One region of the Streptomyces rapamycinicus NRRL 5491 genome, then DNA from elsewhere that is predicted to be linked to it. Evidence: riboswitches for the same ligand, from Rfam matches in the RefSeq annotation. Region 1 holds a riboswitch; the other holds the start of a gene.

Region 1 (7,332 bases):
ATCGTGCCATGCATGGTGAACGCCTGGTTGAACTGCTCGTTCGACATGATCTGGATGCCCGGCCGGGCCAGTTCGGCGCGCATCAGCAGCGCCATCACCCCGCCGATGCAGAAGAAGGCGAACGAGGTGATCAGGTAGAGCGTGCCGATCGTCTTGTGATCGGTGGTGGTCAGCCATTTCACGGCCGTGGCCCCCGGCCCGGGGCGGCGCGACGGCGGGGCGGCAGGCGCCGCCGCGACAACGGTGTTGTTCCTCATGATCCAAAGGTGTCCGGCACCCCGTGGATCGTCACTCCGACGGCCGGTCAAGATTTCCCGCTCCGGGGTGTGATGATCTGAGGCGTGCCGGACACCTTCGGATCATGAGCACCGACGACGCCTTCGACGACGCCTACCGTGAGCATTACTGGGCGGTCAGCCGTTTCGTGGCACGGCGGCTGGACGGCCAGGCATGGGAGGTCGAGGAAGTGGTCGCCGAGGTGTTCTCGGTGGCCTGGCGGCGCCGGGCCGAACTGCCCGAGTCACCCCTGCCGTGGCTGTACGGGGTGGCCCGGCACTGTCTGGCCAACGCCGTGCGCGGCAAGGGCCGTTACCGCAGACTGCTGGCCAAGCTGGGCCATCACGAGGTGACGCGCGATGGGCGCACCGTGGCGAGCCCGGACGCGGAGCGGCCGGGCTCCTGGGTGCTGGAGGCGCTGTCCCGGCTCGCCGAGGCCGACCAGGAGGTGCTGCGGCTGACGACATGGGAGGAGCTGACCGTCGAAGAGCTCGGCACCGTGCTGGGGTGCGGCCGGTCCGCCGCGGCGATGCGGCTGCACCGGGCACGGCGGCGGCTTCGGGAGCAGATAGAGACCCTGCGCCGGGACGACCGGGTCTCAGCGGGGTGCACGAGCGGCAAGGGCGACAAGGCCCGTAGCGCTGACGGGGCCGGCAAGGCCCACGAGGATGGACACGCATGACCGACGAACTGGATCTGCTCCGCGAGGCCAACCCCGTGTCCGCCGGCACCGGCCCCTGGCGGGACCGGCCGCTGGACGCGCGCGCCGAGCTGCTGCTGCGGCGGCTGCCGTCCCGGGACCGGGGGCGCCGGACCGTCCGACGCGTGATCTGGAGCCTGGAGGCCGTGGCGGCCGCGACGGTCCTCGCCCTCGCGCTGACCGTCTCGGGCACCCCTTCCTCCGCGGTGGCCGCGTCCAGACCAGTGCCGCTGGTGGCGCACGCCTCCCGGGCGGACGTATCGCTCGCCGAGATCGTCCGACGGGCGCGGACGGCGGCCGCGGAGTCCCCGGGGAAGAGCGAGCGGGGCAGCCATGTCCAGAGCTGGGCGCTGAGCATGAAGTCGGGCGAGGACCCGGTGACGCTGCCCCGGGAGTCGCTGACCAAGTGGAACGCGGACGGCAGCGGTTTCACGCTGGAGGTGGCCACCGATCCGCGCCATCCGGGCCGCCCGGTGATCGAGGACGGTCCGCCGCCGCGCACCGTCCACGAGGGCAAGGTGCTGAGCGAGGTGCGCTATCCCCCCGGTATCAACGGCGCCAACCAGAGCTACTTCGAGGATCCCCCGGCCGGTGCCTCCGCACTGCGCGAGTATCTCGCCGTCTGGTCCCCGGGCGCCGACCGTGACCCGGAAGAGCTGCTCTCGGCCATCGGGTCCTTCCGCTCGGTGTGGACCCCGGGTCCGCGCCACAGGGCGGACATCGTCACGCTGCTCTCCGGGATCGAGGGGCTTCGCCCGGCGGGCAGGGTCACCGACCGGCTCGGCCGGGAGGGGCAGGGGTTCCGGTTCACCAGCACCCCCGGGGCCCGCTACCTGATCGTCCTCGACCCGGACGACGGCGGGGTGCTGGACATCGAGGAGACCTTCTCCCAGGACGATCCCGAGTACCGGGTGAAAGCGGGCGACGTGATGTCCTACACGGCCTACATCTCCTGACCACCGGCCACGGCGGGAGGGACGGGCAGGAGGGACGCGGGCAGGAGGGACGCGGCCGGGGTACCGGTGGCCCGGTCGGCCGTCAGGGGTCCTCACGCTGGCAGTGGGGGCACCACAGGCTGGTCCGCCCGGAGATCCGGCCGCGGCGCAGCGGATTGCCGCAGCGGGGGCAGTGCGGATCCGGATCGTCGCGCCGCCCGGTGAGCCAGTCCGGGTCGTCCGGCACCCGCCCCGCCCGTACCGAGGCGCGCAGCACCTCGCGCAGCGCGCTGTGCAGCTCATCGCGCTCGTCGTCGGTCAGCGCGTTCACCGGCCGCCGCGGATGGATCCGGGCGTGCCACAGGATCTCGTCGCCGAGCAGATTGCCGAGTCCGGCGATCACGGCCTGGTCGGTCAGGGTGGCCTTGACGCGTCCGCGCCGCCCTTCCAGCAGCCGGTCCAGATCGGCCCGGCTCAGCGAGAGCGCGTCCGGGCCCTGGTCGCCGATGATCCGGTCGATGTCGTCGTCGGTGGCGGCGAGCCAGATGCCCTGGAGTTTGCGCTGGTCCTCGTAGCCGAGGCGGTGGCCGTCGTCGAGGTCGAAGGCGACGCGCTGGAACCGGCCGGCCGGTTCGGAGTCCGCCCCGCAGACCAGCCGCCCGGTCATCCCGAAGTGGAGCACGACGGTGGGCCCGTCGGTGGGGGCGATCAGCCACTTGCCGTGGCGGCGCGGTGCCGCGAAGCGGCGGCCCTTGAGGTCGCGCTTCAGCCGCTGCGCGGTCACCCCGTGCAGCACCCCCGGATCGGCCACCTCCGCCCGCTCTACGCGGTGGCCCTGGGCGCAGGAGGCGAGCGTCCGCCGGAACCCCTCGACGTCCGGAAGCTCGGGCATAGCGTCAGGCTACGCCCGGGGCTTCCGTAGCGCGTTGTGGAGACCACCCCCGTTCGGGGGTCTTCATCGGATAAAGTACCCAATTATGCGATTCATGCGCGCCGCCCCGGGGGTGAGCGGTCGCAGCCAGACGCTGTTCGCGATCACACGGTGTCTGCCGTTCCTGGTCCTGGCCGCGGTACTCAGCATCGAGCTCTCCCCCGCGCACACCCTCTACACCGGCCCGCTGCTCTCCCCGGCGCCGGCGCTGGCGGCGGTGACCATGGGGCCGGTCGGCACCGTCGGGGTGGCGGTGCTGGCGGGCGTGGTCAGCGCGATCACCGCCATCCACAACGACGCCTGGGACACCCCGCAGGTGTACACGAATCTGCTGGCCCTGCTGGTGGTGGCGGTGGCGAGCGTGGCGACCAGCGCGGTGCGGGTGCGCCGGGACCGCGAGCTGGCCCATATCCGCCGGATCGCCGAGGTGTCCCAGAACGTGGTGCTGCGGCCGCTGCCCGCCCGGATGGGCGTGGTCAACACCGCCAGCGTCTATCTGGCGGCCGAGCGCGGTGCGCAGATCGGCGGGGACCTCTACGAGGCGATGTGCACCCGCTACGGAGTGCGGCTGATCGTCGGCGATGTGCGGGGAAAGGGGCTGGCCGCGGTGCGGTCCGCCGCGGCCGTCGTGGGCGCCTTCCGGGAGGCGGTGCACTACGAGCGGGACCTCGCCGAGGTGATGCACCGCTGTGCGGCCGCGCTGGCGCGCGAGTACGAGTTGCTTGACCGCTCCCAGCTGCAGGATCCGCAGGAGCTCGAGGAGCAGTTCGTCACCGTGCTCCTCGCCCAGGTGACGGACGAGTCGCTGATCCAGCTGATCAACCGCGGCCATCCGCCGCCCCTGGTGATGCGCGGGCGCGAGGTGCGCTCCCTGGACCCGGCGCGCCCGCTGCCGCCGCTCGGCCTCGAGGAGTTCCTCCGCCCGCCCGCGATCGGCGTCGAGGCCTTTCCGTTCCTGCCCGGTGACCGGCTGTTGCTGCACACCGACGGGGTGGTCGAGGCCCGCAACAACGACAACGAGTTCTTTCCGCTGCACCGGACCATGGAGTCGCTGGACTGCGCCACCCCGTCCGAGTACCTGGACGGGCTGCGCCACGCCCTGGTCCAGCACACCGAGGGACGGCTGGCGGACGACGCGGCCATGGTCCTCATCGAGCGGGACGTCGGCGGCCCGGACCGGCCGTTCCGCTGAGCCGGTCGCGCCACCCGCCGAGCCGGTCGTGCCAGGGCGCCGTACATCCGCCGTACCGTCCGCCGGTGTTGGCCGCTTCGGCATGGGTTGACGCCCTCGCGGAGCGCGACGAGACTGTCAGGGACGGTCACGATTGTCAGCGCCCACCGTGCGGAACCCCCGCTCAGATGGGTCATCGGCCCCGGCTCGTTGACAGGCAACCCTTCTCCCGCGACGGGGTGCCCCCGGGTGACGACCAGGTTCCGTCGGCGTGGACGGGACAAGCGCGGTCTCGCTGCCTCGCGAGCCCCCGATGATGGGATCGGTGGAGATGCCCAGGACCGACAGCCACGGGGACGGCGCCCTCCGGCGTCCCCGTCCGTTGTCCCCGCTCCGCCGGCTCCACCTCCTGACCAGACGGCTGCACATCGATCTGCTGCGCATCTGCAGCGCCTCCAGTCCAGCTCTCTGAGTCGGCTCGAGTCGACACGGTCACCGAGCGCGGTCCCGCGCCGCCGGGGGCCGGGTGTGTCCCGGCACCGTCCCGGCTGGCGCCCCGCGCGGGCTTCCCTTCCGTCGCGCCATCGGCGCCGCCCCGACCGGCGGTGGCCGGGGCTTTTCGTCACTGCCTTGGAGAGCCATGTCCGAGACGTTTCCGGTCAGTTCAGGTCCTGCCGCTCTTCTCGACCCCGACCCCTGCTCGCCCCGACCCCTACTCGCCCCGCCCGCGCCACCGCACCGCTTCCGCAGCCGCATCGGCGTCGACCTCGCCGGTGGCTTCTATCCGGTGCCGCATCGCTATCGGCTCTATCTCTCCGCGAGCTGTCCGCTCTCACTGCGCGTCTCCATCACCCTCGATCTGCTCGGGCTGCGGGACACCGTGGCCACCACCCTCGTCGGGCTCCCGGACGACACCCCCGAGGCGTACGCCGCGCTGCGCGGGGCCTACGAGGCCACCTGGCACCGCTACGGCGGACCGGTGGACGCGCCCGCGCTGTGCGACCGCTGGACCGGACGTGTCGTCAGCAATCACACGCCCGACATCCTGCGCGACCTCGCCGGCCATCTGAGCGACGACCACGGAACCGGAGGCCCCGCGCTGCGCCCGGCGGCCCTCGCTACCGACATCGACGCCCTCCGGGACCTCATCGACGCGGACATCATCCACGCCGCCCGGCAGGCGGGGACGGCAGCCGGGGTGGAGTGCCGGGAGGCGGCGCTGGAGCGGCTGCTGACCGCCCTCGGCCGGTTCGACCGCGGGCTGACGGCCGCGCCGTACGCCCTGGGCGAGGAGCTGACCGCCGCCGATGTGGACCTGTGGGTGGCCCTGGTACAGCTGGACACCGAGCACCGGCTCCTCCTGGACGCCGACGCGGCCGACCGGGTCTCCCGCCATGGGCAGCTGCGCGCCTATGTACGGCGGCTGCACGCCCACCCGGCCTTCCACACCACGCTTCCGGAGGCCCTCCAGGACGAGATGTCCTGAGCGGGCGCCGAGGTGCCCGGAGAGGACGTCCAGGTGTCCTGAGAGGACGTCATGGCGAGCCGTCAGGCGGCGGCTCGGGGCCAGTCGTCCAGGCTCTGGTGGTGGCGCACCGCCTCTGCCAGCGCCCCCATCCCGAGGTCGATCAGCGGGTTCCGCAGGCTGCCCCGGCGTACGCAGGTGAGGATCCGCCGCGTCGGCATGTTCTCGCCCGCCACCGGCACCCGCGCCACCTCCTGGCCCGCCGGGCCCTCGGCCAGCCGTGGGATGAGCGACACGCCCAGCCCGTTCCCGACCAGCGACCAGACCGCCGACCAGTGGGTGGCGGCGTGCACGATCCGCGGTGAGAACCCGGCCGCCGCGCACAGCATCCGCACCCGCTGGGCGTGGTCGCAGGTGCCCGGGTCGGCGACGATCCAGTCCTCGGCCGCCGCGTCCTCCAGCCGCACCGACACCGCCCCCGCCAGCCGGTGGTCGGCGGGCACGAGCATGATGTGCGGCTCCTCCAGCAGGGGGGTCTGCTCGAACCGCGCGTCATCCGGCGGCGGCCCACCCTCGATGGGTTCCACGACCGCGAGATCCACCTCGCCCGCCACCAGCAGGTCCATGCTCTCCTCGGTGTCGCACTCGCGCACCTGCACCAGCAGGTCGGGGTGGCTGCGCCGCAGCCGCCCGGCCGCCGGGGCGATCAGGCCGCTGATCGCGGTGGTGAAGCCCGCGATGCGCAGCGGTCCGGTCATGCCCGCCCGGTAGGACTCCAGCTCCGCCTGCGCCTCCTCCCACCGGGCCAGCAGCGCGTCGGCGTGCTCGATGAGCAGGCGCCCGGCCGGGGTCAGCCGGACGCCGCGGCCGTGCGGCTCCAGGAGCGGGACCCTGAGCTCGCGCGCGAGTTCGCGCATGTGGTGGGAGACCGCGGACGGGGTGAGGTGCAGGGCCTCGGCGGCCGCGGTGACCGTGCCCTGTTGGCGCACCACCCGGAGCATATGAAGCCGGCGCAGGTCAATCATGAAATTATTTTGCACACATGACCCGGAAAACGTGCAATAGACCTCAACGGTCGTCCGGCGTCATCCTGCTGCCATGAACACCGACACGCACACCATCGTTTCCCGGCACACCACCAGCGAGGGCATCGTGGTCTGGAGCCGCTGCGCCTGCGGACGGCTCCAGATGGTCCTGGTCCCCTACGGCACCGGCGGCAAGGGAATCGCCGCGGGCGGACATGACTTCCAGTGCCCCCGCTGCGGCCGTTAGCGCCGCTCGGCGCCGCGGTGGCGCGGCCCGGCGCTCAGGAGAGCGCGGCCCGCGCGTCGCCGAACTCGCCCATCGCCCCGGCCACGATGGCCTCCAGGCGGGCGTGGTGGGCACCGCGCCAGTAGACCCGCTCACAGACCGTGCAGCGAGCGAAGACGTCGTACGTACGCCGGGTGCCGTGCCGCAGCTCCTCCCGGACCGACTCCTTGTCGGCGTCCTCCAGCGGGCCGTTGCAGGCGGTGCAGCGGGTCCAGGGAGCCAGGCTGGGGGTGAACCGGCCGAGGACGTCGCGCAGTTGTTCATCCGGGCGGTCGCTGTAGACATACGCCCCGGCCCACAGCTCGCGGCGGCGCAGCAGCCCCCGGTCGCGGGAGAGCAGCACCCGGTGCTGGGCGGCGGAGCGCGCGGCCAGCTCGGGGTCGCCGATGTCCTCGCTCTCGTACGCGGCGTCCACGCCCAGCAGCCGCAGCCGCCGCGCGAGCGTGCCCAGGTGCACATCGAGCAGGAAGCGCAGCGGCGCGCCCGGCACCCGCTGCGGGCGGACGACCGGCTGGACCTCCACGGTCTCCCCCGCGCCCGGCA
Region 2 (7,332 bases), 7.1 Mb from region 1:
CCGTGCTGATCTTCTGGGTGGCCCTCCAGTGGCTGGCCGCCCGGCAGGCCGACGACCGCCCCGGCGTCGCCTATCTCGCCCATCTCGTGGGCTTCACGCTCGGCTTTCTCTACGCGTGGGCCCGGTTCGGGCGGACGGCTAGAGTGGGCGGCGCAGCCAGGCCCAGTGAGGGAGAAAGCCAGCCGTGATCACTTCGATCGTGCTCATCAAGACCAACGTGGACCAGATCCCGGAGACCGCCGAGAAGATCGCCGCGCTGGAGGGTGTGAGCGAGGTCTACTCGGTCACCGGCGCGCACGATCTGATCGCGATGGTGCGGGTGGCACGGCACGACGACCTCGCGGACATCATCACGGGCCAGATCAGCAAGCTGCCGGGGGTCGCCTCGACCGAGACCCACATCGCCTTCCGGACGTACTCGCAGCACGACCTGGAGGCGGCGTTCGCGATCGGCCTGGACGGCTAGAGGGTGTCTGGCGGCTCGTGACGCCTGCGGCGGGCCATTCCCCTCCCGCCCCTTCCCGCAACTGGGGTTCCACCCCAGACCCCGGACGCGCGCGAAGGCCCGCCCGGCCATCCGCCCCGTCGGCCCGCCGACCGCGATCAACCCACCGCCGCAAGCGCTCACGACGACGGCCGCCTCGTCACCCCCGAAACCCAGGGGCGACGCGAAACCGGCGCTCCCCCAGACCCCGGCCGGACAACCCGGAAGCGCGCGGGCGTCCGCCCAGTCATCCGCCGCGTCGGCGCGGCGACGCGGCCAGCCCGCCGGTGCAGGTATTCACGCCCTCACTACCCGCCCCACGGACCCCCTGGCCCCGCTCACCGGCCGGCCACTCGACCACCGCCTCACAGGTGACGCGGTCGGCACCCTGGCCGGTCAGCTGATCGCGGCCGCGGTCGGCTCATCGACCCCCGGGTCCAGGAACGAAGCGAGACCGGGACTCCGCCCCAGACCCCGGCCGGACGCCCGGACGCGCCCGGTCATCCGCCGCGCCACCCGCGACCGGCTCGCCGGTGCAGGTGTTCACGGCGGCGGCGGTCGGCTCGTCGGTCTCCTGGGGTCCAGGGGCGGAGCCCCTGGTTGCGAGGAGGGGCAGGGAGGGGAAAGGGCCCCGGCAGGGCCCGGCGCGCGCCGGGCTGCTGGGCCAAACGGGCTCAGCCGCGGTCCGGGACGCAGCGGCCGTCCTCAGTGCGGTAGTTCCAGCGGGCGCCGTCGCGCACCAGTTCCTTCACGGCGCCCACGAAACGCTCCACATGCTCGTCGGGCGTGCCCGCCCCGAAGCTGACCCGGATCGCGTTCAGCGACCGCTCCCCCGGCGCGGCCTCGGGCGCGCCGCACTCGCCCGGCTCGTCGGGCTCGCTGTCCAGCAGGGTGCGGACCAGCGGATGGGCGCAGAACAGCCCGTCGCGTACGCCGATGCCGTACTCCGCGGAGAGCGCCGCCGCGAAGTGGGAGCTGTTCCACCCCTCCACCACGAACGACAGCACGCCGACCCGGGGCGCGTCGTCGCCGAACAGCGAGAGCACCCGCACCTCGGGCACCTCGGCGAGCCCCGTCCGCACCTTCTCGATCAGCTGCCGCTCACGGGCGACCAGGCCCTCGAAACCGGCCTCGGTCAGCGCCTTGCAGGCCGACGCGATCGCGTAGACGCCGATGACGTTCGGCGAGCCCGCCTCGTGCCGGGCGGCGGTGGTGTGCCACTCGACGTCGACGCCGCCGTCGTCCCTGCGGGTGACCTTACGGCTGGCGCCGCCGCCCGCGAGATACGGCCGGGCCTCGCGCAGCCAGTCCGCCCGCCCGGCCAGCACTCCGGCCCCGAAGGGCGCGTACAGCTTGTGTCCGGAGAAGGCCACCCAGTCGACGTCCGCCCCGGCGATGTCCACGGGATGGTGCGGGGCCAGCTGCGCGGCGTCCAGGACGATACGGGCGCCGTGGGCGTGCGCGGCCTCTGCCAGCTCCCGCACCGGCCACAGTTCGCCGGTCACATTGGACGCGCCGGTCACGCACACCAGCGCCGGGCCCCCGGCGCGCCCCGCGAGCGCCTTCTCCAGCGTCTGCACCGCCTGCCGCGGGGAGCGCGGGGCGCTGAGGTAGCGGACGGTGATGTCCTCCCGCTGCTCCCACGGCAGCAGCGAGGCGTGGTGCTCGGTCTCGAAGACGAAGACCTCGGTGCCCAGGGGCGCCACGGCGGCCAGGAGGTTGAGCGAATCGGTGGTGGAGCGGGTGAAGACGACCTGGTCGTCCTCGCGGCAGCCCAGGAAGGCGGCGACGTCCTTACGGCTGTTCTCGAAGAGGTCGGTGGACAGCTGCGAGAGGTAGCCCGCCCCGCGGTGCACGCTGCCGTAGTAGGGCGCGTACGCGGCGATGTCGTCCCAGACCCGCCGCAGCGCGGGGGCGCTGGCGGCGTAGTCGAGCGCCGCGTAGCTCACCTCACCGCCGGTGACCAGGGGGACCAGGACATCGTCGCCCAGCACGGGCAGCGGCTCACAGGCGGTGGCGGAAGAGGAAGAGGTGGCGGTGGTGGCAGCGGGGCGCGCGGACATGGCGAAGTCTCCCGAGGGGGTCGAAGGAATGCGTGACGCGCACGGAAACGGCGGCGGCGAGCCGGCCGAAAAAGGGCGCGGGAAATCGCTCGACGCACGGCCGCACCGCGCGGAGCACATGGAGGAGAGACGGGCCGCTCGGCCCTAGCGCATTCGCTGCATCACGGAAGAACTCCCTCGACCACCAGGACCCCTAGTGCGAGGGGTCCGCGCTTGCCGCCGGCCTCGCTGCCTGGCGGCCTGGTCATCACCCGGGGCACCCCGCCACGGACGGAGGGTTGCCGGACAGCGGGCCGGGGCCGTAGTCGCTGTCGCTCGTGACCTGGGCAGGAGTATGCCATGTCAGACGCCGGTGCCCATGGTCTGTCCGCATCCCGGACAGACCATGGGCACCGTAAGGGGCCCGCGCAGGGGCGTCCGGCGTGGCAAGGGCTGCCAGACCTCAGAACCCCAGGGGTCAAGGGGCGGAGCCCCAGCCGCCAAGACCCGCCGGACCGCCTAGGCGTGGGTGGCCCGGACCCACCGCTCCAGGACGTCGCGCGCCGCGCCCGAGTCGATCGACTCGGCGGCCCGCGCCGCACCCGCCCCGATCCGGTCCGTCAGGGGCTTGTCCCCCGGGTCCGGTTCGAGCGCCACCAGCGCCGCCGCCGAGTTCAGCAGCACCGCGTCCCGGACCGGGCCCCGCTCGCCCGCCAGCAGCCGACGTGCCACATCGGCGTTGTACGAGGCGTCCGCGCCGCGCAGGGCCTCCACGGGGGCCCGTTCGACGCCCACGTCCCGGGGGTCGAACGTCTCCTGGCGCACGGCGCCGTCCCGGACCTCCCACACCTGGGAGGTCGTGGTCACGGTGAGTTCGTCCAGCCCGTCGTCGCCCCGGACGACCAGCGCGGAGGAGCCCCGCTCGGCCAGCACCCCTGCGATGATGGGCGCCATACGGGCGTCGGCGACCCCGGTCGCCTGGCAGGTGACCTTCGCCGGGTTGGTCAGCGGGCCGAGCAGGTTGAACGGGGTGGCGACGCCCAGTTCGCGGCGGGCCGAGGCGACATGCCGCAGCGAGGGGTGGAACTTCACCGCGAAGCAGAAGGTGATCCCGGCCTCCTCGGCGACCTCGACCACCCGCTCGGGGGTGATGTCCAGGTTGACGCCGAGCTTCTCCAGCACGTCGGAGGCGCCGCTGGCGGAGGACGCGGCGCGGTTGCCGTGCTTGACCACCCGTGCGCCGGTACCGGCGACGACCAGCGCGGACATGGTGGAGATGTTGACGGTCCTGGCGCGGTCGCCGCCGGTGCCCACGATGTCCACGGTCGCCCCGGGCACCTCGATCACCCGGGCGTGCTCGTACATGGCCCGCACCAGACCGGCCACCTCGGAGACCGTCTCGCCCTTGGCACGCAGCGCGATCGCGAAACCGGCGATCTGGGCGTCGGTGGCCTCGCCCCGCATGATCCGGTCCATGGCCCAGGCGGTGTCGTCGGCATCGAGGTCCCGGCCGGCGATCAGCGAGCTCAGTACGTCCGGCCAGGTGCGGGCCGTCGCGGTGCTGTCGCCTCCGGCGGGGGTCACAACGTCCATGGTCCGCTCCTGGATCCGTGGGGGTGGGCAGGGAAGGGGTCCGCGCACTTCAGCGGCCCGTCGCAAGCCTATCGGCCGCACGGCCGGGGCCCCGGCCGGACCGTGTGGTCCGGGCCGGGGCCCTGGTCTGTGGCGTAGCTGTATGAAGAAACCGGTCGCTGCGGAGGTACCGGGAGATCAGTGGTGGCCGTGGCCGCTGGTGATCTCGTGGTGCTCCTCGCGGGTCGGCTTCGGAATGACGTTGTCCCCGCCGTAGTAGCCCTTGGAGAGCTTCGAACGGAGCTTCTGGGAACGCTTTATCTTCCGCTTGACCCCGTTCTCGTCGACCTCCGGGCCGATCTCGTAGGGCTCGGGCTGGTCGTGCTGGGTGAGCGTGTGCAGCTGCTCCTGCGAGAGCGGCTCGTGGACCTCGATGAACTCACCGTGCGGCAGCCGCTTGATGATGCCGGTCTCGCGGCCGTGCAGCACCTTGTCCTTGTCGCGCCGCTGGAGGCCGAGGCAGACCCGCTTGGTGGCGATGAACGCCAGGACCGGGCCGGCGAAGAAGCCGATCCGCACGAACCACGTGATCGAGTTGATCGACAGGTGGAAGTGAGTGGCCCACAGGTCGTTACCGCCACCGATCAGCATCACGAAGTACGCGGTCAGCCAGGCGACGCCGAAGGCCGTACGGGTCGGGGCGTTGCGCGGGCGGTCCAGGATGTGGTGCTCACGCTTGTCGCCGGTGATCCAGGACTCGATGAACGGGTAGAGCCCGATCGCGAACAGGACCAGCGGGAAGAGCACGATCGGGATGAACACGCCCAGGACGAGCGTGTGGCCCCAGGCGGTGATCTCCCAGCCGGGCATCACACGGACCAGACCCTCGGCGAAGCCCATGTACCAGTCGGGCTGGGCGCCGGTGGACACCTGGTCGGGCCGGTAGGGGCCGATGGTCCAGATCGGGTTGATGGTCGCGACCGCGGAGAGGACCGCGATCACACCGAAGACCAGGAAGAAGAAGCCGCCCGCCTTGGCCATGTAGACCGGCAGCAGAGGCATGCCGACGACGTTCTTCTCGGTCTTTCCGGCCCCGGGGTACTGCGTGTGCTTGTGGTAGAAGACCAGGATCAGGTGCGCCACCAGCAGACCGAGCATGATGCCCGGCAGCAGCAGGACATGGACCGGGTAGAGCCTCGCGATGAGGTCCGTGCCGGGGAACTCGCCGCCGAAGACGAACATCGAGATGTACGTGCCGACCACCGGGATCGACAGGAACACACCCTCGATGAACCGCAGACCGGTGCCGGAGAGCAGGTCGTCGGGGAGCGAGTAGCCGGTGAAGCCGGTCAGCATGCCGAGGAAGAACAGCAGGAAGCCGAACAGCCAGTTGATCTCACGCGGCTTGCGGAACGCACCGGTGAAGAACACGCGCATCATGTGCGTGAACATGCCGGCGAGGAAGACCAGCGCGGCCCAGTGGTGGATCTGCCGGATCAGCAGACCGCCGCGTACCTCGAAGCTGATGTCGAGGGTCGACTTGAACGCGTCGGACATCCGCACGCCCTGCATCGGGACGTACGGGCCCTCGTAGACGACCTCCGACATGCTGGGGTGGAAGAACAGCGTCAGGTACACACCCGTGAGGATGATGACGATGAAGCTGTAGAGGCAGACCTCGCCCAGCATGAAGGACCAGTGGTCCGGGAAGATCTTGCGCATATTGGCCTTGGCCAGGCTGTAGATGCCCAGCCGGCCGTCGGCCCAGTCCGCGACGCGCTCACCCGCGGGCGCTTTGCCCCGGCGCTGCGCGGCGCTGTCGCTTGTAGTACTCATCCGCGCTCCCAGTAAGCAGGACCGACGGGCTCCGAGAAGTCGCCCATGGCTTCGAGGTACCCCTGGTCGTTGGCCTTGATCCGCAGCTGCGGCAGCGCGTGACCGGCCGGACCGAAGATCACTCGGCCACCGTCGGAGAGGTCGAAGGTCGACTGGTGGCAGGGGCACAGGACGTGGTGGGTCTGCTGCTCATAGAGGTTGATCGGGCAGCCGACGTGGGTGCAGATCTTGGAGAACGCGACGATGCCCTCGTGCGACCAGTCCAGTTCGCGCTTGTCCTTGATGTTCTCCGGCTGGAGCCGGACCAGCATCAGGGCGGCCTTGGCGATCTCCGTCTGGAAGTCGTGCTGCTCCTCGCTCATGCCCTCGGGCATGGCGAAGGTGAGCGAGCCGACGGCGATGTCCTCGGGGCGCAGCGGCTGCATCGTGTTGTAGTTCATCAGCCGCTTGCCCTTGGCCCACTTGGTGTGCCGGAGCTTGGTGCCCGGCAGCGGACCGAGGTCCCGCAGCAGCACGATGCCGGAGAGCGGCACCAGCGCGAGCGCGCCGAAGAGGGTGTTGCGGGCCAGCTTGCGCCGGCCGAAGCCGGACTCCTTGGCGCCGGTGGCGAACTCCTCGAGGACCTTCGACTTGACCTCGGGGCTGGCCTCGATGGGGTGGCGCTCGTCGGCGATCTCCTCATCGGACATCAGGGTGCGGGCCCAGTGGACCGCGCCCGCGCCGATGGCGAACAGCGCGATGCCGAGCGTCAGCCCCAGCGCGAAGTTCAGCGCGCTGATGTGCCCGATCGGGAAGACGTAGATGTACCTGTCGACCGGGAGCGCCACATACGCCGCGATGAAGGCGATCGTGGCCAGCATCGAGACCGTGAAGAGCAGGGCGACGGTGCGCTCGGAGCGCCTCGCGGCCTGCTCGTCGATGTCCTGCTTACGGTGCTCGTGCGGGGGCAGCCCCGGGTCGGCGAACGGGTCCTCGGCCGGCCTTACGGCGCTCTCGGCCCCCCGCCCTTCCGGCAGCTTGTCTTCTGCTTCTGAAATCTCGTGGCTACTCATGACTTCTTGGCCTTTGCGGTCCGGGCGGCGACCCAGATGGTGAGGACGATCATCGCGCCCATGCCGAAGACCCAGCCGAACAGACCCTCGCTCACCGGGCCGAGCCCGCCGAGCTCAAGACCACCGGGGGTCTTGCTCTTGTCGCTGTTGACCGTGTCGAGGTAGGCGATGATGTCCTGCTTGTTCTTCTCCGGCATCACGGTGTCGGGGAAGGAGGGCATGTTCTGCGGGCCGGTCTGCATGGCCTCGTAGAGATGCTTGGGGCTGACCCCGTCGAGAGCCGGCGCGAACTTGCCGTTGGTGAGGGCACCACCCTTACCGGCGAAGTTGTGGCACTGCGCGCAGT

Evidence for each region. Region 1 has a riboswitch for S-adenosylmethionine ahead of LIV37_RS06395 (glutathione S-transferase C-terminal domain-containing protein). Riboswitches for the same ligand answer to the same signal wherever they lie in the genome.
Region 2: it holds a riboswitch for S-adenosylmethionine, as region 1 does, so the genes downstream of both, LIV37_RS36135 (aminotransferase class V-fold PLP-dependent enzyme) here and LIV37_RS06395 (glutathione S-transferase C-terminal domain-containing protein) in region 1, are expected to answer to the same signal.

The regions. Positions count from the first base shown of each region.
Region 1 covers NZ_CP085193.1:1,556,209-1,563,540, forward strand. Annotated here, with positions in the region: gene ctaD (aa3-type cytochrome oxidase subunit I) at 1-257, opposite strand, end outside; gene LIV37_RS06375 (RNA polymerase sigma factor) at 362-958, shown strand; gene LIV37_RS06380 (CU044_5270 family protein) at 955-1,932, shown strand; gene LIV37_RS06385 (Fpg/Nei family DNA glycosylase) at 2,015-2,803, opposite strand; gene LIV37_RS06390 (PP2C family protein-serine/threonine phosphatase) at 2,889-4,034, shown strand; SAM riboswitch class IV at 4,160-4,306, shown strand; gene LIV37_RS06395 (glutathione S-transferase C-terminal domain-containing protein) at 4,654-5,499, shown strand; gene LIV37_RS06400 (LysR family transcriptional regulator) at 5,562-6,503, opposite strand; gene LIV37_RS06405 (hypothetical protein) at 6,577-6,750, shown strand; gene LIV37_RS06410 (Mut7-C RNAse domain-containing protein) at 6,785-7,332, opposite strand, start outside.
Region 2 covers NZ_CP085193.1:8,607,770-8,615,101, reverse strand. Annotated here, with positions in the region: gene LIV37_RS36145 (rhomboid family intramembrane serine protease) at 1-188, shown strand, start outside; gene LIV37_RS36140 (Lrp/AsnC ligand binding domain-containing protein) at 185-466, shown strand; gene LIV37_RS36135 (aminotransferase class V-fold PLP-dependent enzyme) at 1,159-2,547, opposite strand; SAM riboswitch class IV at 2,752-2,870, opposite strand; gene trpD (anthranilate phosphoribosyltransferase) at 3,046-4,119, opposite strand; gene qcrB (cytochrome bc1 complex cytochrome b subunit) at 4,297-5,934, opposite strand; gene qcrA (cytochrome bc1 complex Rieske iron-sulfur subunit) at 5,931-6,986, opposite strand; gene qcrC (cytochrome bc1 complex diheme cytochrome c subunit) at 6,983-7,332, opposite strand, start outside.